2 regions of the Pseudomaricurvus sp. genome follow, and region 1 is predicted to be linked to the other one. Evidence: predicted binding sites of a transcription regulator. Region 1 holds the regulator's gene; the other holds the start of a gene.
What was found. The regulator sigma-54, encoded in region 1, starts transcription at its own class of promoters, with help from an activator protein. The targets are predictions, from matches to a motif close to TGGCACANNNNTTGCNNT.

Region 1 (10,919 bases):
GGGCGAACGGTCACCGTATCGGTATCCATCAGGCCGCCGGCGGTGTCCTCGTCGTAGGAGAGCACCTGCTCTACCCGCTGGCGATCCTGAGCGTCCATCGCGGCGAGTACTTCCTGAATCACGCGGTCTGGCAGGCGTTGCAGAACATCGGCCAAATCGTCCGTGTCCATGCCTTCGGTGATGGCGACTACCTCTTCGGTGCCCATCCCGCGCAGGAATTGAGCCTGTACTTCTTCCGAGAGTTCCTGCAGAACTTCACCTTCCAGATCGCTATCGACCAGGCGCCAAAGCACGCGGCGGGATGGGGGCGGGGAAGATTCCAGCAGGTGAGCTATTTCGACCGGTTGCAGGCCGTTGAGCATGCGCCGTACCTGTTGAAAGGTACCGCTTTCCAATGCCTCATTGATTTCACCGAGTTGTGCCTGAGTTAATGCGAGCAATTCATCGGTGTTTTGAGACATAGGCGTTCACACGTATCCGTATTGAGTGAGGTTAACGGCGTGTATTCTAATGGGGCTTGGCGGCATAAGCCAGTGGAAGGCCAGACTTACGCCGTTTCGTCGAGGTCTGGTTGGCTGAGTTGTAGTTGCTTATTCGTCTTCGTCAAAGCGATTGTTGATGAGTTCGATGATGGCTTGCATGGCCTCTTGCTGATCCTGCCCCTCGGCTTGCAAGGTGATTTCGGTGCCCTGATTCGCGGCAAGTAACATCAGTGACATGACGCTCTTGGCATCGACGAGTTTTCCGTTCAGGCCCACTTTGATCTGGCTGGAATAGCGGGAGGCTGTGCTGGCAAATAAGGCCGCTGCGCGGGCATGGAGCCCCAATTTATTAATGATGGTGACGGTATCAGTCAGCATAATGTTCTCTATGGATTATGTTTTTTGTAATTGTTCCAGTTCCCGGTGCCTCAGTTGCGTGTTGGGGTGCTCATTTTTGAAGGCCTCATAGAGGCGCTCGCACAAATACACTGAGCGGTGGTGCCCGCCCGTGCAGCCAATGGCGACGGTAAAGTAGCTGCGATTGCTGTCGCTGAAGCGAGGTAGCCAGCGCTGCAGGTAGCTGGCGATGTCATTGTACATATCGTTGACATCGTCCTCGGCCTCAAGAAACTCAACGACTTCCTTATCCTTGCCGCTGAAGCTGCGCAAATGAGGTTTCCAGTAAGGGTTTGGCAGGCAGCGTACGTCAAACACCTGATCAACATCCACCGGAATGCCGCGCTTGAAGCCAAAGGACTGAAATAACAGCGCCATCCCGGGACCTGTATTACCGACAATGCGCTGTTTCACCAGGTCTCGTAACTGATGCAGGCTAAGGCCGCTGGTGTCGATGGTCAGATCGGCAGAGTTGGCGATGGGCTCGAGAAATTTTCTCTCAAGAGCGATTGCCTGTTTGAGATCGGTTGTCTGTCCGCTGAGAGGGTGCTTGCGTCGGGTTTCGCTGAAACGCTGAATCAAAATGGGGCTGCGGGCATCCAGAAACAGAATTTCGCACTGCAAGCCGGGAATCTTGGCTTGCGACAAAAACTCGGGAAACTCCTGAAGATCCTGCCAGGTGTTGCGTGCGTCAATACTGACGGCAAATGACTGGCTCTGGGGATGCTGATCCAACTGTCGAACCAGCGATGGCAGTAAAGAGGCAGGCAAGTTATCAATACAGGTAAAACCGACATCCTCAAGCACGTGCAAGGCTGTGCTTTTCCCCGAGCCGGAGCGGCCGCTAATTACAACTAAACGCATGGGATTTTCTGCCTCGTCGACTATCAATATTTCAGGGTGCTCGTTTTATCCGGGTGCTTTCTTATTGGGGCGTTATGGCCTCATCAGGACGCACGGCCTTTGAAGGAGGAGTATCAATTGATACAACACCACGAGCAATACTCTAAAGGTACCTTACTTTGGGTAGATTACAAAACCGCGTCCCTGCGCCATCAGAGGGGCGCGCTGGCGTCTTGTTCGGTGGCTGCCAGGTAGAGGCTTTGGGTGTCGCTGGCGTCGCGAAGATTCTGCAAATAGTCGGGATGGTGCAGTTGTTCGGCAATCGCGGCCAGAGTTTTCAGATGTTCGTCGTGAGCCTCCTCGGGAACAATCAGGGCAAACAGGATGTCCACGGGTTGGCCGTCGATGGATTCATAGTCGATGGGGCTTTGTAACTGAATCAAAGCACCAACGGTGTTGGCGCAATTGTTGATGCGGCAGTGAGGAATAGCAATGCCACCGCCCAGACCGGTTGTGCCAAGCCGCTCCCGAGAGATCAGACTGGTGAAGATCTCATCGGCGTTAAGAGTCGGCTGGTCTTCGGCAATCAGTTGGGAGATGACTTGCAGAGCGCGTTTTTTGCTGCTGGCCTCAACACCGCAGTAGGTGCGATGTTGAGACAAAAATGATCTTACTTCCATAAATTAGCGGTGATGATTTCGCATCTTTTCTTTGTGTTTAATGAGTTGGCGGTCGAGCTTGTCGGCCAACATGTCGATGGCGGCGTAGAGGTCTTCGGACTCGCTGTCTGCGAAGAAGTCTTTGCCGCTCACGTGCACTGAGGCTTCTGCCTTTTGGCGTAGTTTATCAACAGATAGTATGACGTTGGTACTGGTAATTCGGTCGTGGTGTCTTTCGAGGCGATCTAGTTTGGTGTTGACGTAGTTTTTAATGGCAGTTGTCAGTTCAACATGGTGTCCACTGATGTTGATTTGCATGCGTTGCTCCTCTTGTCGTGAAACGTCGGTATTGAATCGCTTGTCATACAGCTTTGGCTACTAGCACCAGCTGTGTTGGTGCTGTCGAGGCCCTGACAGGCAGGACTTTAACCTTTATCCCGAGTGGGCGACCAGTACCGGCTGCAGCGGACTTGTGTTGCGGTCAACAGCTGCTCAGACCAATCGCTTACGCTCGTTGGACGCGGGTATTCCTAAAGACTCCCGATACTTGGCGATGGTGCGTCTGGCCACCTTAATGCCCTGTTCGGCGAGTAATGTGGTGATTTTGCTATCACTTAACGGTTTTTGGGGGCTCTCAGCCGCCACCAGTTTTTTGATGATGGCACGGATTGCTGTGGATGAGCATTCGCCGCCTGAGTCAGTACTCACATGGCTTGAGAAGAAGTATTTCAGCTCAAAGATGCCCTGAGGCGTGTGCATGTACTTTTGAGTGGTGACCCGGGAAATGGTGGACTCGTGCATGCCGACAATTTCGGCCACGTCGTGCAGAACCAGCGGTTTCATGGCCTCGGCGCCATAATCGAGAAAGCCGCGCTGTTTTTCGACGATACAGGTAGAGACTTTCAGCAGGGTCTCGTTGCGGCTTTGCAAGCTCTTGAGGAACCAGCGGGCTTCCTGCAAGTTGTCGCGTAAGAAGGAGTTGTCACTGCTGGTGTCCGCCCGCTTGACCATTGAGGCGTAGGTATCATTGATACGCAATTTGGGTGCGATGTCGGGATTCAGATTCACAGTCCAGCGGTCATCCTGTTTGGTCACAAATACATCGGGTACTACGTACTCGGTCTCGCCACTGTAGATGCTGTCCCCTGGACGTGGATTCAGGCTCTGAATCAAAATGATGGCATCTCGCAGCTGGGCTTCCTTGAGTTTGGTTTTTCTCATCAGCTGCTTGTAATCGCGGCTGCCCAGCAACAATAAGTGGTCTTTGACTATGAGTTTAGCATCTTCCCGGCAGGGTGTAGTTTTTGGCAGTTGATTCAGCTGGATTAGCAGGCATTCGCTCAAATCCTGACTGGCGACCCCGGGAGGGTCAAACTGTTGCAGTCTGTGCAACACCGCAAAGACTTCGTCCAGTTCGAGCTCTTCCAGCTCGTCTACCAGGCTTTCATGGATTTCTTCGGCGTTCATGCTGAGCATGCCGGTGTCTTCAATAGCGTCAATAAACGCCATCGCTATGACTTGGTCCCGATCGGACATGGGGGTCAGGTTGAGCTGCCACATCAGGTGCTGATGCAGGGATTCGTCGCTGCCGCGCCGGCTTTCGTAATCGTTGTCCTCGCTGTCGGGTGCTGACAAGCCGCTGCCGGAAGGGCCTGACTGGTATACATCGTCCCAGCTGGTGTCTACCGGCAGGTCTTCCGGAATAGCGTCTCCCCAGTCGCCCTCGGGACTGTCATCGCTGTTTCTGTCGACGCCACTTTGCTCTTCCTGGGCGCTGGCGGTGGGTTCTGGTTCGCTGTCGGAATCTTTGGTGCTGCTCTGTTCGGGCTGATCTTTGGGGGTGTTGATGCTCTCGTCGGGAGTGTCCGAACCGGCATTGTCGTCTTCGCCGACTTCCAGCATGGGGTTGGAGTCGAGCGCCTCCTGGATTTCGGCCTGAAGGTCGAGCGTCGACAGCTGCAGCAGGCGGATGGCTTGCTGCAGTTGGGGGGTCATGGTGAGTTGTTGACCCAGCTTGAGTTGTAACGACTGTTTCATGTATGGCTACGGCTACTGAGGAATTCTTTCTCTGCTCTGCCGCAATGTCAGCGAGTGTGGAGCTGTGTGATGTGTGCGGCAGAATCCATTCTTGCGACGATCAGACTCGATTGAAATGATCGTGTTGGTGAGCAAGTGTAGCCAGAGTAACCGAGGAGAACAACTTAAACAAGCAAGTTTTATGCCTGTTTCTTGCCTGCTTGGGAGGAAATGCGAATGTTGGGAGCGGGTGGCTGCGTTGTGGTCGATCTTAGTTGGACGCGCTGTCCAAGCTGTTTGCCAGAGGCCACAATTTTGTGTGTGGGGTCACACTTTTAGCCCTGAGAAAACACACTATAAGCTGAATTGGTGCCCGAGGTAAACCTCTCTGACCTGCGTGTTGCCTAGAACGGTTTCCGGCGTGCCTTCGGCAATAATGTGGCCTTCGCTGACGATGTAGGCTTTCTCGCAAATATCGAGGGTTTCGCGAACGTTGTGATCAGTAATCAAAACGCCAATCCCGCGATCTTTCAGGTGCTGAATAATGTGCTTGATGTCGTTGACGGAAATGGGGTCGACGCCAGCAAATGGTTCATCCAGCCGGATGAATTCCGGGTCGGTGGCCAGTGCGCGAGCGATTTCGACCCGGCGACGCTCACCACCGGACAGCGCCATGCCGAGGCTATTCTGGATATGGCTGATGTGAAACTCTCGCAACAACTGATCGAGTTTGTCCTGGCGCTGTTTGCGGTTCAGGTCCTTGCGGGTTTCCAGAATACTGAGAATGTTGTCGTTGACCGTCAGCTTGCGGAATACGGAGGCTTCCTGTGGCAGGTAGCCGATGCCCGCTCGTGCCCGTCCGTGCATGGAAAGGTGCGTCAGGTTCTTTTGATCAATAGTGACCTTGCCCTGATCGGCATCCACCAGCCCGGCAATCATGTAAAAGCAAGTGGTCTTGCCCGCCCCGTTGGGACCCAGCAGGCCGACAATCTGGCCACTGCTGACCGACAGGGAAACGTCGATAACGACACGGCGGCTTTTGTAGCTCTTGGCGAGGTTCAGGGCGTTGAGTGTGGGCATGGCGTTGGTCTTGTCCTTAAATCCGGCGCTGGGCAGTGTGGCGGTGCGGTGGCGCTTTAACTGTTAGGGATTGCGCTCACTTTTGGGAGGAATCGTCATGTGAATGCGGTCTGGGTTGGTGGTGCTTTTGTTGCCCTGAGCTTTCACCACAGAAGATTTCATGTCGTAATCAATCTTTTTGCCGGTCAGGGTGGTGCCATCGCCCTGACGCAGCGAGGCGTTTTCGCTGATGTGCAGCTTTTCGGTGTCCAGCAGGTATTCGATGGTTTTGCCTTTGGCGATCACCATTTCTTTGTCGGGCTCGGGGATTTGCTGGTAGTGGGCGCGATCACCGGTGGCGACAACCCGTGAAATCTCGTTGTTGATGCTGTAAATCACCACCTTGTCGGCTTTGATCCGCATGGTGCCCTGATCCATCTGTACCTCGCCGGTATAGGTAGTGATGCCCTTTTTTTCGTTGCGCTCGGCGGTGTCAGAGCTGATGTGTATCGGTTGCTCCCGGTCGCTTTCCAGTGCCAGAAGAGTGGAGCTGAACCCGCCCAGAGTCAGGGATAACAAAAGCGAAATGGCGAGTTTATTGCGGATCATGTATGCCTCGGACGTTGGATAGCAATTTTATAGTGTCTGTTTTCAGGTACGCTTCCATACCAACGGCATGGGTGGTGTTGCCGGGGCTGGTGATGATAACAGGTTTGTCAGTTTCGGCGTATTGCCTCTCTGGTTTTACGACCAGATATGGCGTTGTGAGTTCCGAGGATTGGCCCAGAGTGTCGGTGCGAGTGATGTGCACATCTCCCCAAAGTTGAACCAGGTTGCCGTTGTTGCGGGCTTTTCCGGTATTCGACACGATGGTGGTGGGCGGCTTGTCCACTGAATACATTGTCAGCTTCGGGGCGGTGAGGTCGGCGTAGTCTTTGGCTGTGCGTCGCTTGGGGTTCTTTTGGTAGTAGCGGGTTTCAGACGCGACAAAAACCGAACTCAACTGGCCGTTCTCGTCAAAGCGACGACGAACGGCGTTGTGCACAATATTGCTCGGGTGTTTGGATGTTTTCGGAGTTTCGGGCTTCTGAGGCAGGAATGTCTCCGGTGGGGAATCCCAAAACACCAGAAACAGACAGGTCAACAAAATGATGAAAGCCGGGGCCAGCCAGTTTTTATTCATGATGAGGTTGCCTACATAACTCCGGCACGCAGTATGTCGTGCATGTGAATGACGCCGATGGGACGATGACCGTCGTCTTCAACAATCAGGGCGGTGATCTTGCGGCCTTCCATGATGCCCAGAGCTTCGGCGGCCAGCATGTTGTGGTGAACGGTTTTGGGATTTGCCGACATGACCTGATCCATGGTGGCGGTGCTGAGGTCTGCCCCCTGGTCGACGCAGCGACGCAGGTCGCCATCGGTGAATACGCCCAGCAGGTGGCCGTCAGGATTGGTTACGGTCGTCATGCCGAAGCCTTTCTCGGTCATTTCTACCAGTGCCTGGCTGAGTGCTGTATCGGCACTGACTCGCGGCACTTCGCTGTCTTTGTGCATGATGTCTTCCACTTTCAGCAGCAGTTTGCGCCCCAGCGCGCCGCCGGGGTGGGAAAAAGCAAAGTCTTCTGCGGTAAAGCCGCGAGCTTCCAGCAGGGCCACCGCCAGGGCGTCGCCCATGGCCAGGGTTACCGTGGTGCTGGTGGTTGGCGCCAGGTTCAGAGGGCAGGCCTCGCTCTCAATACTGATGTCCAGGTGGACGTTGGCGGCCAGCGCCAGTGGCGAGTCGGCTTTGCCCGCCATGCTGATCAGTGGGATCCCCATGCGCTTGAGCATCGGCAAAAGCATTACGATTTCAGCGGAGGAGCCGGAATTGGAAATGCCGATGACCACATCGTCACGGGTGATCATGCCCAGATCGCCGTGGCTGGCTTCGCCCGGGTGGACAAAGAAAGAGGGAGTTCCGGTGCTGGCCAGAGTGGCGGCGATCTTGTTGCCGATATGACCCGATTTGCCCATGCCGGTGACAATGGTTCTGCCCTTGCAGTTGAGGATCAGCTGGCAGGCATCCACAAAGGTCTGGTTTACACGACTTTTGAGGTCGGCGACGGCCTTGGCCTCAATGTCGATGGTGCGCTGACCGGCCTTGATGAGTTGGGCGGTGTCTGTCGGTGGTGTGTTGTTCTGGGTCATAAGGCTATTCTAAGGGAATTTGAGTTTTTGCCGTTTGCAACAAGCCTATCGGCAAACGGCGTTTAAAGGAACCTCAGGCGGCAGCCATCGGGTTAGTATCCGTAGATGGCCGGCGAGGATCAGCGGAACAGCACATAGAAATACAGGATGTAGCCCGCCAATAGCAGGGTCCCAATACGGCGCCCCAGGTAGGCGACTCCCTGACTGTTAGGGTGCCGGTTGCGTACCTTGTAATCAATAATGATAGCTGCCGCCAGCAGGAGCGTGATGCCGCCCATGGCCATAAAGTCGCGACTGAAGACGTCGGTCTCCATGACGGGCGGGTGGATGATGCCCGGCAGTGACATGACGGCCAGGATGTTAAAGATGTTGGAGCCTATAATGTTACCCAGGGCCATGTCGTGGTGGCCTTTGATGGCGCTCATGACCGAGGCGGCTAGCTCCGGGAGGCTGGTGCCAATGGCGACAACGGTCAGACCAATGATCAGAGGGCTGACGCCGAAGTCGGTGGCGACAATTTGGGCGCCCCACACCAGCAGATCGGAGCTGGCAATCAGTACCCCAAGGCCGACCACAAACCAGAAGAAAGCGATGCCGGTCTTCATGTTGGGGATTTCGTCCTCGTCCACAACCTCTTCCGGGTGATCTTTCTTGCTACGAGTCATGATGTATAGCAGAGGAATCAGGCCGCCAAGCAATAAGTAGCCCTCAAGAGGTGACAAGGTTGCGTCGTACAGCACAATGCCGGCAGCCACAGTGACCAACAGCAGAATCGGAATTTCCTGAGTCAGCAGGTGTTTCTGGATGGGCATAGGAGCGATCAGAGCTGTAATCGCCAAGACCATACCGATGTTTGCCAGGTTCGACCCCAGGGCGTTACCAATGGCCAGCTCGCCACTGCCGTCCAGGGCTGCGTTGATGGAAACAACGATTTCCGGGGCAGAGGTTCCAAGGGAAACGATGGTGAGACCGATAATCAAACGGCTAACGCCAAAGTTACTGGCGATAGCGGCACTACCACCGACAAAGCGGTCGGCGCTCCAGATTAATCCGCCGAAGCCAACGAGTATGGCGATCCAGGCCAGCCACAGTTCTGACATTGATGTTCCTTAGTAATCTGAGTGCAGTAATATAGGTGCAGGTCAAAGGTGGCAGATGGTATAGTGGCCTGCTTGGAATGTCAGCCGTAATGTGCATTTTTCTGGAAATTGCCGACCTTATCGCCTTTTGGGTTCCCTCGCTGTTAAACCTTTCCCTGTTTGGGGGTTCTAACGTCACGAGGAGCCTGTTTTAGAAGGGCTCCAGGTTTTAAAGCACCAGGCCAAAAAATGCTGGAATACCACGGTAGCGATGATCTGCCGACCATTAAGTACAAAATCAGGAAGAACTAATCAGGAGAGTCAGCTGAGATGGGACAACAAGTAATGTGTAAGCCACAAACAATTCACAAAAGAGTTGTTGCGCTGTTTGTCAGTGTTTTTTTCAGTGTGTTGTGGGCGCAAGCGCAAGCACAGGGCAGTTCACAAGCGAACTCCTCTGAAAACTATCCCGCTGACGGCCCCTACGCTCTGGTTGAGCAGGTGACCCGGGATATTTTGAATGTCGTAGAAGATCAGAAAGACTTGCTGGAGCAGGATCCAGAGGCTTTCTATAGTTCGGTTGGTGAGGTGCTTTCGCCGGTAGTTGCGTTTGATTATATCGCCCGGGGCGTGATGGGCAGCTATGCCAAACAGGCTAGCCCTGAGCAGCGGAAACGCTTCAGTAAGGTGTTTCGGGATAATCTGATCAGCACTTATGCCAAGGGTATGGCGGTGTATGGTCAGCAGAAAATTGTACTGGTTGAACCTGATCAGCCGGTGGGTGAGCAGCGCAAAGTGAGTGTTGTACAGAAGGTGCAAACCGAGGAAGCAGAACATACGGTCAACTACACTATGGGCAAGAGCAAACTGGATGACAGCTGGAAACTGCTCAATGTGACCATCAACGGGATTAATCTGGGCGTCACTTTCCGTTCACAGTTTTCCCAGGCTATGAGAAAAGACGGTGATCTGGATCAGGTCATCGATGGCTGGTCTGCCCAAGGTGCCGTAAAAGGCTGAGGTGGGCCGTCGCAGCTGTAAAGGTCCGTGCGACAAAGCTGAAGACTGGGGTGAAAAGTGAAGTGGTTGGCATGAGTTTCAACGGATTTTGCTTTTTGCTCTGACTCTAAGTGCGTGAGCAGGTCTTTTTCTTTACACTCCATTTTCTTTAAAATGCGGTGCCTTTTAATTGGGGTGTCGTAGAGTCGAATTCGAATCCCCTGCAAATTCGTCGTGATCAGACAGGTCTGGCCGCCAGCCAGTTATGCGGCTCAAGCGGGGGACACATGCCCAAATCGGGCATTTTTAGCCATTGAACAAACGAGGACAGGGTATGCAGCCTGAAGAAATCAAAGCCTTATTGGAACAGCAAATAGCCAGCAGCCAGGTTGAGGTGAGTGTCGATGGCAGTCACGTGAACCTGATTGTGGTCAGTACGGCGTTTGAGGGACTGAACCCGGTGAAAAAGCAGCAGCTGGTTTACGGAGCGCTGTCTGATCAGATCGCCAGTGGTGTTATTCATGCGGTCAACATGAAAACCTACACTCCGGAACAGTGGGCTGCGGCCCAGTAATCGGGTGGCAACAAGCCGTTTCCGGAGTTTTCGGACCGGTCTATTCAGATTCATTACTTTTGACAGATAAGCGACTCCATACATGGATAAATTAATCATCACAGGCGGACGTGAGCTGTCCGGCGAAGTTCGGATTTCCGGTTCGAAAAACTCAGGCTTGCCAATTTTGGCGGCGACTTTGCTGGCCGATTCGCCGGTGCATGTGTGCAACCTTCCGCATCTGAATGATATTACCACCATGCTGGCGCTGTTGCGCTGTATGGGGGTAGGGGTGACCATCGATGAAAAGATGTGTGTCGAGATCGACCCGACCAGTATTACCGATTACACCGCGCCCTACGATCTGGTGAAGACCATGCGCGCCTCGATTCTGGTGCTGGGGCCGATTTTGGCTCGTCATGGAGAGGCAAACGTCTCTTTCCCTGGTGGTTGTGCTATTGGTAGTCGCCCGGTAGATATCCATCTGCGCGGTCTCGAAGCCATGGGCGCAGAAATTGAGGTCGATGAAGGTTATATTCGCGCCAAATCCAATGGCCGCCTCAAGGGTGCGCATATCTTTATGGATATGGTAACTGTGGGCGGTACTGAGAACCTGTTGATGGCGGCGGCGTTGGCCGAAGGC
Region 2 (10,919 bases), on a different contig from region 1:
AGTGCCGCCGGTAATCAGAATGCCGTGGATGCTGTCATCAGCAATCCATTGCGAAGTCACGGCACGAATTTGATAAATATCGTCAATCACGATTTTGTGATCGAAATAGACATGGCCAGCGTCTTGAAGTGCGTCGCGTAAGAGGTGGCCTGAGGTGTCCGTTTCTTCGGTGCGGGTATCGGAAACCGTCAGCACGGCCAGGTTTAAAGGGGTCAGTTCTGAGCTCATAATGTAGTCCGTATACTCTATTCTTTATTTAACGTTCAGCATTTAATGTGAGCTGACAGTATTCGCTGATAAACAGCCCAATACTGTGGATGTTATCCAACGCTAGCAGGGGGCCTGAACAGCCGTAGTCTGCGGGTGAAATGTTTTCGTCGCTGGCGATGGCAACGATGGGGTGGGCTTCATCGCTCAAGCGCTCGGTGTTGTTGCTGGGGCGCACCACTTGAATTTTCGGTTGATCCCCCATTTTAAAGCCTTCCACCAGGACCAGATCCACAGGATCCAGTTTTTCCAGCAGATCGTCCAGTTCTTGTTCTTGTTGATTTCGCAATTCATTCATCAGGGCCCAGCGGTGGCTGGACGCGAGTAAAACTTGCTGCGCACCGGCTTCGCGGTGTTTGAAGCTGTCGGTGCCAGGGCGGTCTATGTCGAAATCGCAGTGCGCGTGTTTGATGGTGGACACTTTGACGCCTCGCTCACAAAACCAGCGCACCAGTTCGCTGACGAGTGTGGTTTTACCGCTGTTCTTCCAGCCGGTAATGCCGAAAACTTTGGGGGATAAGGTTTTCACGGATTCGTTTCGCAGAGTGAGTGACTTCAGGTGTGGAGAGTAACGGGTTGCGTGTTTAACCGCCAGTGGCGTTCATAAAGCGAATGATCTGGGGAGCATCGTCTTCATAAAAGTGATGTTTTTCCGGTTTGACGGTCATGGCGTCGACGATAACCTGTTTGAGTCTCTCTCTTTCGCCAGGGTAGCGTCGGATGACGGCCTTTAGATCTACGGCGTTTTCGTTGCCGAGGCACAGCAGTAGCTTGCCTTCTGCTGTGACTCGTACGCGGTTACAGGTGCTGCAAAAATTATCGCTGTGCGGTGAAATAAAACCGAGCTTGATCCTGGAGCCTGCGACGTTCCAGTAGCGTGAAGGTCCACCGGTTTCATAGTCACTTGGGGTCAAATTATGTTGTTTAGCGATTAGGTTCCGCAGTTCCGCACTGGAGCAAAATTCGGTCTGGCGGCCATGCTCGGTGACCTGACCCAGAGGCATTTCTTCAATAAAGCTGATGTCCAGATCGTGAGCCAGTGCATAGTTGACCAGCGGCAAGACCTGATCCAGGTTGCGGTTTTTCAGGATCACGGCGTTGAGTTTGACGCGCTCGATACCGGCGTCTTTTGCGGCTTGAATTCCTTCAAGCACGTCGTTCAGCTTACCAAAGCGAGTCAAATCGGTGAATTGTTCACTATTCAACGTGTCGAGACTGACATTGATGCGTTTGACGCCGGATTGTGCGAGTTCCGGTGCGTATTTCTTCAGTTGTGAACCGTTGGTGGTGAGGGTCAATTCGTTCAGACTATCGATCTGCCCGACCTGATCAAACAAAGTGGTGATGCCGCGGCGTACCAGTGGCTCACCGCCAGTGATTCGAATTTTGTTGACGCCTAACTCAGCAAACGCTTCACAAATCTCGATGCTTTCTTCCAGAGTCAAAACCTGAGCGCGGGGCAGAAACACCATGTCTTCCGCCATACAATAGACACAGCGATAGTCACAACGATCTGTCACAGACAGGCGCAAATAGGTGATGTCACGGCCAAAGGTGTCGGTTAATTTCATGGTTTTATTCAGTTTAACTCAGCGTATAACGGCCATATTGTGGCCTAACCTGTCGTCAGTCTCCAGTGAAAATTCAGAACTCAACGTCCGACTCGTACGATTAAGCCATCACCCGCGGCCTGTTTTAATGGCTGTTCGTCGTCTGGGGCAATCTCTGAGGCCGTAAGTTCTTCACCTAGAATTTGCTGACGTTCTTCACCGAGAATTTGCTGAAGCTCCGGCACACAGGTGCCGCAGCCAGAGCCGGCGCCGGTGCACTCACTGAGTTCTTTAACGGTGGTCAGGCCTTGCTCACGGATGGCGCTGCAGATGGTGGTTTTGCCCACCTGTTTACAGGCGCAAATGGTCTTGCCCTGCGCGAGCTTGCCTGAAGCTACACCTGTCAGAATCGAACGCTCAACAGTATCGTCAACCGGTTCGTCCAGTAATGACTGCACCCAGTCAAAATCCTGATTTTGCAGGCTTGGAGCCACAAGATAACAACCCAGTAATTGCTCTCCCTGAATCAGGGCAAAGCGATACTGCCCGCGGCTCGGGCTGCTGTAGTTAAGTTGACGAGAATTAAGTTGACGAGAGCTTAGTTGGCGAGAGCTAAGCTGGAGACTTTCCAGCTCGTTATCTTTCAGAGGCTCTGACTGAACACAATAAGGCTTCAGTTTGTTCTCCAGCTCCTTGGGAGAGTCATTGCTGGCCACTCGATACAAGTAGCCGCCATCCACTTTTTGGCGAACCCAGTAATCCAGATTTTGTGTGTCAATCACGGTTGAACTCAGCAGCAGAGCTTCGCTCTGGTAGTGCCAGGGTTTGATCGCCACCGGGGTGAACTTAAATTCAGGCTGTCCCGATACCGCATCGGTGTCAGGGCTGACCAGACTGCAAACACGTCCCGCGCTGGCCATGACACCAGTCCAGTGAATTGGCATAAACAACTGTCCGGGTGCCACTTTGGAGGAGATGTCCACGCGAATACGGGCATAACCCCATTCGTTTTTCAGCGAGGCAATTTTTCCGTTTTCCAAGCCGTACAGTTCGGCGTCTTTCTGATTCACAGAAATATAAGGCTCGGGCAGGTGAGCACCGAGGCGAGTGGACAGACCTGTTCGAGTCATGGTGTGCCACTGATCGCGAATCCGGCCGCTGTTCAGGCTCAGAGGGTATTTATTGCTGAGTTTGGATGCTGGAGCCTGATAGCGAACCGCGACAAACTGGGCTTTCCCGCTGGCAGTGAAAAAGCGGCCATCAGAGAACAGACGTTTATGTTTTATCTGTTCATCTTTTTTCTTTAAGGGCCACTGTTGAGGAGGCATTTGGGCGTATTCTCTTGCGGTTAAACCGGTCAGACCAGTCAGATCCAAATCACGGTTTACCTGCTTTTGAGGGTTTGAGTAATCCAGCTCCGTCATTCGCGCATACTCGTTGAAGACTTCGCCCTCATGAAGGTAATTAAAGGCATGCCCGTAACCCATGCGCTTGGCCACTTCGCTCATGATCCACCAATCCGGTTTGCCCTCACCCGGAGTCGGTAGCAAACGACGTTGACGGGAAATGCGTCGCTCGGAGTTGGTCACTGTGCCGGATTTTTCACTCCAACCCTGGGCGGGCAGAAGTACGTCGGCACAGCGGGTGGTATCCGTATCGGCGATGCAGTCGGAGACCACCACCATTGGGCAGTGCGTTAGAGCCCGTTTGATTTTATCGGCATCGGGCAGACTGACGACGGGGTTGGTGGCCATAATCCAGACGGCTTTGATTTTGCCGCGATCAATGGCATCAAACAGATCAATGGCTTTGTAGCCGGCTGTGACGGTCAGATTGTCTGTTTCCCAGAAATCACTGACCAGCTGATGATGAAGTGGACTGTCAAGTTCCATGTGCGCTGCCAATGTATTTGCCAGTCCGCCCACTTCACGACCGCCCATGGCATTGGGTTGGCCGGTGAGCGAAAACGGACCAGATCCCGGCTTGCCGATTCTGCCTGTGGCGAGGTGGCAGTTGAGGATACTGTTGACTTTGTCCGCTCCGCGTGACGATTGATTTACGCCTTGAGAATAAAGCGTTACAACCTTTTCTGTGTGGGCAAACCAGTCAAAAAACAGTTTCAGATCTTCCTGATCTACGCCCAGTGTTTTCGCCAGAGATTCTGAGTTGCAGCCGTCTTCCAGCGCGTGCAACAGGGCACGGTTGTAGCCTTCAGTGTGTTGCTGAACATAATGCTCATCGACTTTCTGACAGCTGGCCAGATGGCTGAGCAAGCCGTTGAACAATGCCACATCACTGCCCGGTTGCAGTGGTATGTGCAAATCGGCTACTTCACAAGTGTCGGTGACGCGGGGATCAATGGAAACCACTTTGACTTCAGGGCGCTGTTCTTTTACCGCTTTAATGCGTTGATACAGTACCGGATGACACCACGCCAGATTAGAGCCGGTAATGACAATTAAGTCAGCCAGCTCAAGATCTTCATAGCAGCCAGGAACCGTATCGGTGCCAAAGGCACGTTTGTGTCCGGCAACACTGGAAGACATGCACAGGCGAGAATTGGTGTCGATGTTTCCGGAGCCTATAAAGCCTTTCATCAACTTGTTGGCAACGTAATAGTCTTCAGTCAACAGTTGCCCGGACACATAGAAAGCCACTGAGTCGGGGCCGTGTTCTTCAATGGTTTTTTGAAAACTTTTGGCGACATGATCCAGCGCTGTATTCCAGTCTGTGCGCATACCACTAATAGTCGGGTGTAATAAGCGTCCATCGGGAATCACCGTTTCACCCAGTGCCATGCCTTTAGAACAGAGGCGACCATAGTTAGCAGGGTGATCTTTATCCCCCCGAATTTCCAACTGACCATTGGGTTTGGGGCGTGCTTCAATTCCGCAGCCTACTCCGCAGTAGGCGCAAGTGCTTTTAGTCCATGGTGCAATGTTCGAAATAGCTGAGGTCACAATTAAGCTCCGGGCAATTCAGCAAACAAAAATGTTTTTTCTTCAGGCGCTTCTGTGTCTTTTAAATCAGGAGATAAAAGTAAGTCTGCTGATATAAAGGGAAACGCATTCATTGAGTAGGTTACGTGTAGGTGGCAGCAATAATCAGGCCAGTCGGGGTGAAGTTATGTTTTGTTTTCAAAACGCAGATTGATGCGGCTAGTTCTGAGGCTTTGTACTGAAATCTTCCGCGGTTCAGTGAAGAGAAGTGGGTACTGGTGGCGATTCCGCAGCTCAAAAATTGAGCGGTGGCGCAAATAGGCCTTACTTTGTGCACCAAAATAGATCTTTAATTTTTGTGCTCGTTTAATATTATTGATTAGACAATTTGTGTGTTTGGCTCAAAACAGGGTCATAAATGGTGCGGATAGGCTTCATCGTGGTGCGCAAACTTGGTTTTTTGGGGGGCGTTGTGATGTGTGCCGCGACAGTAAAGGGCTAATGAAATATGTGACAAAATTTATAACCCATTGATAAATATGAATAAATTATTTTTTCAGTGTTTTTTTTTAAGGCTGGCATTGTCCTTGCTCTACTAAACACAAGATTTATTGGTGCAGGGTTATGAACATGTCAGCTACGGACGTTCTTAAGAGTGAATACGTTAAAGCTTCTCCGACAGGGATCGTAAAGATCAAAGTCGCTAAGCCTGTTGCTGGCGCAGTTCAGGGAAAAGTCTGGCTTGTGGGAGCCGGCCCTGGAGATCCAGATTTGCTGACCGTTAAAGCGGTAAGAGTGATTGAACAGGCTGATTTGATTCTGTTCGACAACCTGGTGAGTCAGGAGATTCGCAACCTGTTTCCAGCCTCTACACCTGCGTTTTATGTGGGAAAAATTAAAGACGCACATTCCATTCCTCAGGATGAGTTGAATGAATTGTTGGTCGAGAAAGCCCAGCAAGGCCTGAATATTTGCCGTATCAAAGGTGGCGACCCGTTTGTGTTCGGACGTGGCGGCGAAGAAATGATGCGATTAAAAGAGTCGGGCATACAAGTTGATCTGGTGCCGGGTGTTACTGCAGCAGCAGGTTGCACCAGTTATGCAGGTATTCCCCTGACTCATCGTGGCGTATCGCAAGGTTGCACTTTAGTGACTGCCCACGCAGAAAAAGAATTAGGTATTAACTGGGCATCACTGGCTCAGATGGATCATACCCTGGTGTTTTATATGGGGCTGAGTAAAGCAGGCATGATCAGTGAGCGTTTGATGGCTGAAGGCTTAAATGCCGAAACGCCAGCAGCGTTGATCGAGAATGGCTGTTGTCCACAGCAGCGAGTGGTTCGTGGGCAGTTGCACGAGTTGGCCGACATGGTCGAGCGTGAATCGGTTCAATCACCGGCGTTAATCGTCGTGGGTCAGGTGGTTAACCTGGCCGAAAAACTAGATTGGTTTACAAGTCTCTCGTCAGAAGAGATTACTTCCAGCAAACAACTTCAAAAATTGTCAGCCTGATATTGAGGAAACGTCATGAGTAAGCAACGTGTATTGGTCGTCGGAAACGGCATGGTTGGCCACAAGTTTATTGATAACTTGTTGCAAGATTCCCAAGCCGAGAATTTCGAAATCATTACTTTCTCTGAGGAGCCGCGGCTGGCCTACGACCGTGTGCAATTGAGCAGTTACTTCAGCGGTGCTACTGCTGCAGATCTTGCACTTACAGATGAAGGTTACTACAACGAAAACGGTGTTAACTTTGTCCTGAATGACAAAGTTGTTGAGCTGAATACCCAGGAAAACTACGTGGTAACAGCCGGCGGCCGTAAAGAATCTTACGATAAACTGGTGTTGGCAACGGGTTCTTTCCCGTTTGTTCCGCCAATCCCGGGTAACGATCAGGAGCATTGTCTGGTCTACCGTACTATTGAAGATCTGGAAGCGATCACGACTTCTGCCTCACAAAGTAAAGTGGGTGTGGTTGTGGGTGGTGGTCTGCTGGGCCTGGAAGCGGCAAATGCCCTGAAGGCTGCGGGTCTGGAAACTCACGTCGTGGAGTTCGCCCCACGTCTGATGGCGGTTCAGTTGGATGAGGGCGGCGGTAGCTTGCTGCGCCGCAAAATTGAAGATTTGGATGTAACCGTTCACACCGAAAAAGCCACTTCAGAAATTGTTGCCGGTGAGACCTGTCGCTACCGCATGAACTTTGCGGATGGTAGCTTTCTCGAAACCGATATGATTTTGTTCTCTGCGGGTATTCGTCCGCAAGATGAGCTGGCGCGTCAGTTTGATCTGGAGATCGGTGAGCGCGGCGGGATTGTGGTCAACGACAACTGCCAGACCAACGTAGAGAATGTGTACGCGATTGGTGAGTGTGCACTTTGGAGCGGCCGTATTTATGGTCTGGTGGCTCCGGGTTACACCATGGCGAAAGTTGCGGTTTCTCATATCACCGGTGGTAGCGAAACTTTCCAGGGTGCCGATATGAGCACCAAGTTGAAATTGCTGGGTGTGGATGTTGCCAGTATCGGTGACGCACATGGCAATACTCCGGGTGCGCAGTCTTACACTTACAACGATGAAATTGAGCAAGTCTACAAGCGTCTGATTGTATCCGAAGATGGCAAAAAAGTTCTGGGTGCCGTATTGGTCGGGGATGTAGATGCCTACGGTAACCTGCTGCAATTGATGCTGAACGATATGGATCTGCCAGAGAATCCAGCGGGTTTAATTTTGCCAGCCAGTGATGGTGAGGCAGCCGTTGGATTGGGCGTTGATGCACTGCCAGACACGGCGCAAATCTGTTCCTGTTTTGATGTCACCAAGGGCCAAATTAAAGAAGCGGTTGCCGGTGGCTGTGTGGACATGGGCGGTATTAAAGGCGCTACCAAAGCTTCCACTGGTTGTGGTGGTTGTGCGGCACTGACCAAACAGGTTCTGGATGCTGAGCTGGCGAATCTGGGTTATGAAGTTAAGAATGACATCTGCGAGCACTTTGCGTATTCCCGTAAAGAGCTGGCTGATATTGTCCGCGTGAAGCAAATCAAAACGTTTGATGAATTGTTGGAAAGCCATGGTCACGGACTGGGCTGTGAAATCTGTAAGCCAACCGTCGGCTCCATCCTGGCTTCATTCTGGAATGATTATGTTCTCAAAGATGAACATATCGGCCTGCAGGATACCAATGACATCTTCCTTGGCAATATGCAGAAAGATGGCACTTACTCGGTTGTTCCGCGAGTGGCGGGTGGTGAAATCACCCCAGAGAAACTCATCGTGCTGGGTGAAGTTGCTAAAGAGTTCGATTTATACACCAAAGTGACCGGTGGTCAGCGTATTGACCTCTTCGGTGCTCAGTTGCACGAGTTGCCATTGATCTGGAAGAAGCTGGTTGATGCTGGTTTTGAAACTGGCCACGCTTACGGCAAGTCGGTACGTACTGTGAAATCCTGCGTAGGTAGTACCTGGTGTCGATATGGTGTGAACGACAGTGTCGGTTTCGCGATCAATCTTGAGGATCGTTACAAAGGCTTGCGCTCACCTCATAAACTGAAATTCGCCGTGTCTGGTTGTACTCGTGAGTGTGCAGAAGCGCAGTGTAAAGATGTGGGTGTGATTGCTACCGAGAATGGCTGGAACCTGTATGTGTGTGGCAATGGCGGCATGCGCCCTCGTCACGCAGACCTGTTCGCCACGGATCTGGATGACGATACGCTGATCAAGTATGTGGACCGTTTCCTGATGTTCTACATCCGTACCGCCGATCGTTTACAGCGTACTTCGGTATGGTTGGAAAACCTGGAAGGTGGTCTGGATTACCTGAAAGACGTCGTTATCAATGACAAACTAGGATTGGGTGCTGAACTGGAATCTGAAATGGCTGCCAATATTGGCAACTATCAGTGTGAGTGGAAAACCACCATTGAAAATCCAGAGAAACTGAAGCGCTTCAAGCACTACATTAACTCAGATGAAACAGATAACAGTCTGGCGTATGTTGCTGAGCGTGGTCAGCGTCGTCCAGCGACTCCTGATGAGCGCATTCAATCTGTTGAGTTGGTCGACTAAGTCGGGAATAGGAGAAATTACAATGAGTCAGTGGAAAACTATTTGTAGCGAAAACGATCTAACTCCGAATGCCGGCGTATGTGCTCTGGTAGACGGTGAACAGGTCGCAGTATTTTACTGCGGCAAGACCAAAGCCGTTTACGCGGTATCTAATTACGATCCGATTGGTAATGCTTATGTCTTGAGCCGCGGCATTATTGGGTCGCTGGGTGATGTGCCAGTTGTGGCGTCGCCTTTGTACAAACAACATTTCAATCTCCAGACAGGTGAGTGTCTGGAGGAGCCCGAGCACACACTGAAGACTTACCCAATTCGTATTGAGGCGGGTGAGGTTCAGTTGCAGGCCGCTTGACCTTCCTCAAGCAATTTAAGTTGTTCTCTGCACTGGGGGCGCATTTGCGCCCCATTTTTTTGCCTGTCTTTTGAGCGTCGCTTTTTGAGTGCTGCCTTTAGAGTGTTGCAGCGTGAGGATTGAAAGTCTGATTGATATCAGCTTGTGGTTGCCACTCCAGAGTGGTTACTTATGGTGCAAAAACACCCAGTTTTGTTCAATAAAACTACCGACCGTTTTCGTTTTCTTTTGTGTTCTGGTTTTTGGTGGTGCATTGCTGTGCATATGTGCATGCTTGTGGGGCTTAAGTTGGTTCGTATGTTTCGGTATTTTTTGTAACCTATTGATTTGTAATGGTTATTTTTATTTGGCATGGTGCGTGCTTTGAAAGGGAAAGTATTAATTCTTCCTTAGGGGATATACCGCTATGAGTTCCGCTGACAAATTTAATCTCTTCTCGTTTACGGGAAAGATGAAGATTCTCCATCTGAGTTGGATGGCTTTCTTTATTACCTTTATGGTGTGGTACAACTTCGCACCTTTACTTCAGGCATTGAAAGAATCCCTGGGGTTAACGACAGAAGAAATTAAAACTCTGTTGATCCTGAACGTGGCGTTTACCATTCCGGCACGTGTTGTGATTGGAATGTTGACGGATAAATACGGTCCCAGGGCCGTTTACTCCGGTCTGCTGGCAATTTGTTCAATCCCCTGTTTCATGTTTGCTTTGGCTGATACGTTTACTCAGGCTGCGATTGCGCGTTTTGCTTTGGGCTGTATCGGTGCAGGCTTTGTTGTAGGGATTCGTCTGGTCTCTGAGTGGTTCCCGCACAATGAGCTGGGGACTGCGGAAGGCATCTACGGCGGTTGGGGTAACTTTGGTTCTGCTGCAGCGGCCTTTACCTTGCCTACGGTTGCGGTCATGTTTGGCGGTGAAGATGGCTGGCGTTATGCCATGGGCATTACCGGCCTGATGAGTTTGTTGTTTTCATTCGTTTTCTACGCCAATGTAACGGACACTCCTAAGGGTTCTACATACTTCCGCCCGAAGAATCTTGGCGCCATGGAAGTGACTTCAAAGGGTGACTTCTTCTTCTTGCTGGTTATGAAGGTGCCTATGTACGCAGCGTTGGCGCTGTTGGCATGGAAACTTTCGCCATCAGGTGTCAGCATGCTGACTGCCAATACGGTCACGGCTATCTACGTGGGCTTGGTTGCTCTCTATCTGTACGATGTTTCTCATGTTTGGAAGGTTAACAAAAATATTTTTAAAGAACCTGTTCCAGAAATTCATCAGTATAAATTCAAGCAGGTTGCGGTACTGAATGTGCTTTACTTCGCTACCTTTGGCTCTGAATTGGCAGTCATTTCCATGCTGCCGTTGTTCTTCTCTGAAACCTTTGAATTGACTCCGGTGGTTGCGGGTATGGTCGCATCTGCCTATGCCTTTATGAACCTAATGTCTCGTCCTGGCGGCGGTTGGTTGTCGGATAAATTTGGTCGTAAACCCACGCTGCTGATCTTAACGGCTGGTCTGGCCGTGGGTTACTTTGTGATGGGTCATATCGATGGTGCCTGGCCTGTTTGGCTGGCTGTAGTCGCTGCAATGGCATGCTCTTTCTTTGTACAGTCGGGAGAAGGTGCTGTGTTTGCTGCGGTGCCTCTGATCAAGCGTCGTATGACGGGTCAGATCGCAGGTATGACGGGCGCTTACGGTAATGTGGGGGCGGTGGTTTACCTGACGGTATTGTCCATGGTCGATTACAGTAC

Region 2: a site for sigma-54 is predicted at 5,333-5,350, ahead of cobA (uroporphyrinogen-III C-methyltransferase). Genes of this name have one in related genera too.

What each region holds. Positions count from the first base shown of each region.
Region 1 covers NZ_CBFIHX010000002.1:17,488-28,406, forward strand. The annotation lists gene mgtE (magnesium transporter) at 1-461, opposite strand, end outside; gene ACTG33_RS00405 (HPr family phosphocarrier protein) at 591-860, opposite strand; gene rapZ (RNase adapter RapZ) at 876-1,742, opposite strand; gene ACTG33_RS00415 (PTS sugar transporter subunit IIA) at 1,934-2,383, opposite strand; gene hpf (ribosome hibernation-promoting factor, HPF/YfiA family) at 2,405-2,698, opposite strand; gene ACTG33_RS00425 (RNA polymerase factor sigma-54) at 2,873-4,417, opposite strand; gene lptB (LPS export ABC transporter ATP-binding protein) at 4,751-5,476, opposite strand; gene lptA (lipopolysaccharide transport periplasmic protein LptA) at 5,540-6,064, opposite strand; gene lptC (LPS export ABC transporter periplasmic protein LptC) at 6,051-6,638, opposite strand; gene ACTG33_RS00445 (KpsF/GutQ family sugar-phosphate isomerase) at 6,650-7,645, opposite strand; gene ACTG33_RS00450 (calcium/sodium antiporter) at 7,765-8,745, opposite strand; gene ACTG33_RS00455 (MlaC/ttg2D family ABC transporter substrate-binding protein) at 9,055-9,744, shown strand; gene ACTG33_RS00460 (BolA family protein) at 10,058-10,297, shown strand; gene murA (UDP-N-acetylglucosamine 1-carboxyvinyltransferase) at 10,380-10,919, shown strand, end outside.
Region 2 covers NZ_CBFIHX010000021.1:20,155-31,073, forward strand. The annotation lists gene moaB (molybdenum cofactor biosynthesis protein B) at 1-228, opposite strand, end outside; gene mobB (molybdopterin-guanine dinucleotide biosynthesis protein B) at 257-796, opposite strand; gene moaA (GTP 3',8-cyclase MoaA) at 852-1,838, opposite strand; gene ACTG33_RS04720 (molybdopterin-dependent oxidoreductase) at 1,919-4,777, opposite strand; gene cobA (uroporphyrinogen-III C-methyltransferase) at 5,387-6,268, shown strand; gene nirB (nitrite reductase large subunit NirB) at 6,284-8,818, shown strand; gene nirD (nitrite reductase small subunit NirD) at 8,841-9,170, shown strand; gene ACTG33_RS04740 (NarK family nitrate/nitrite MFS transporter) at 9,577-10,919, shown strand, end outside.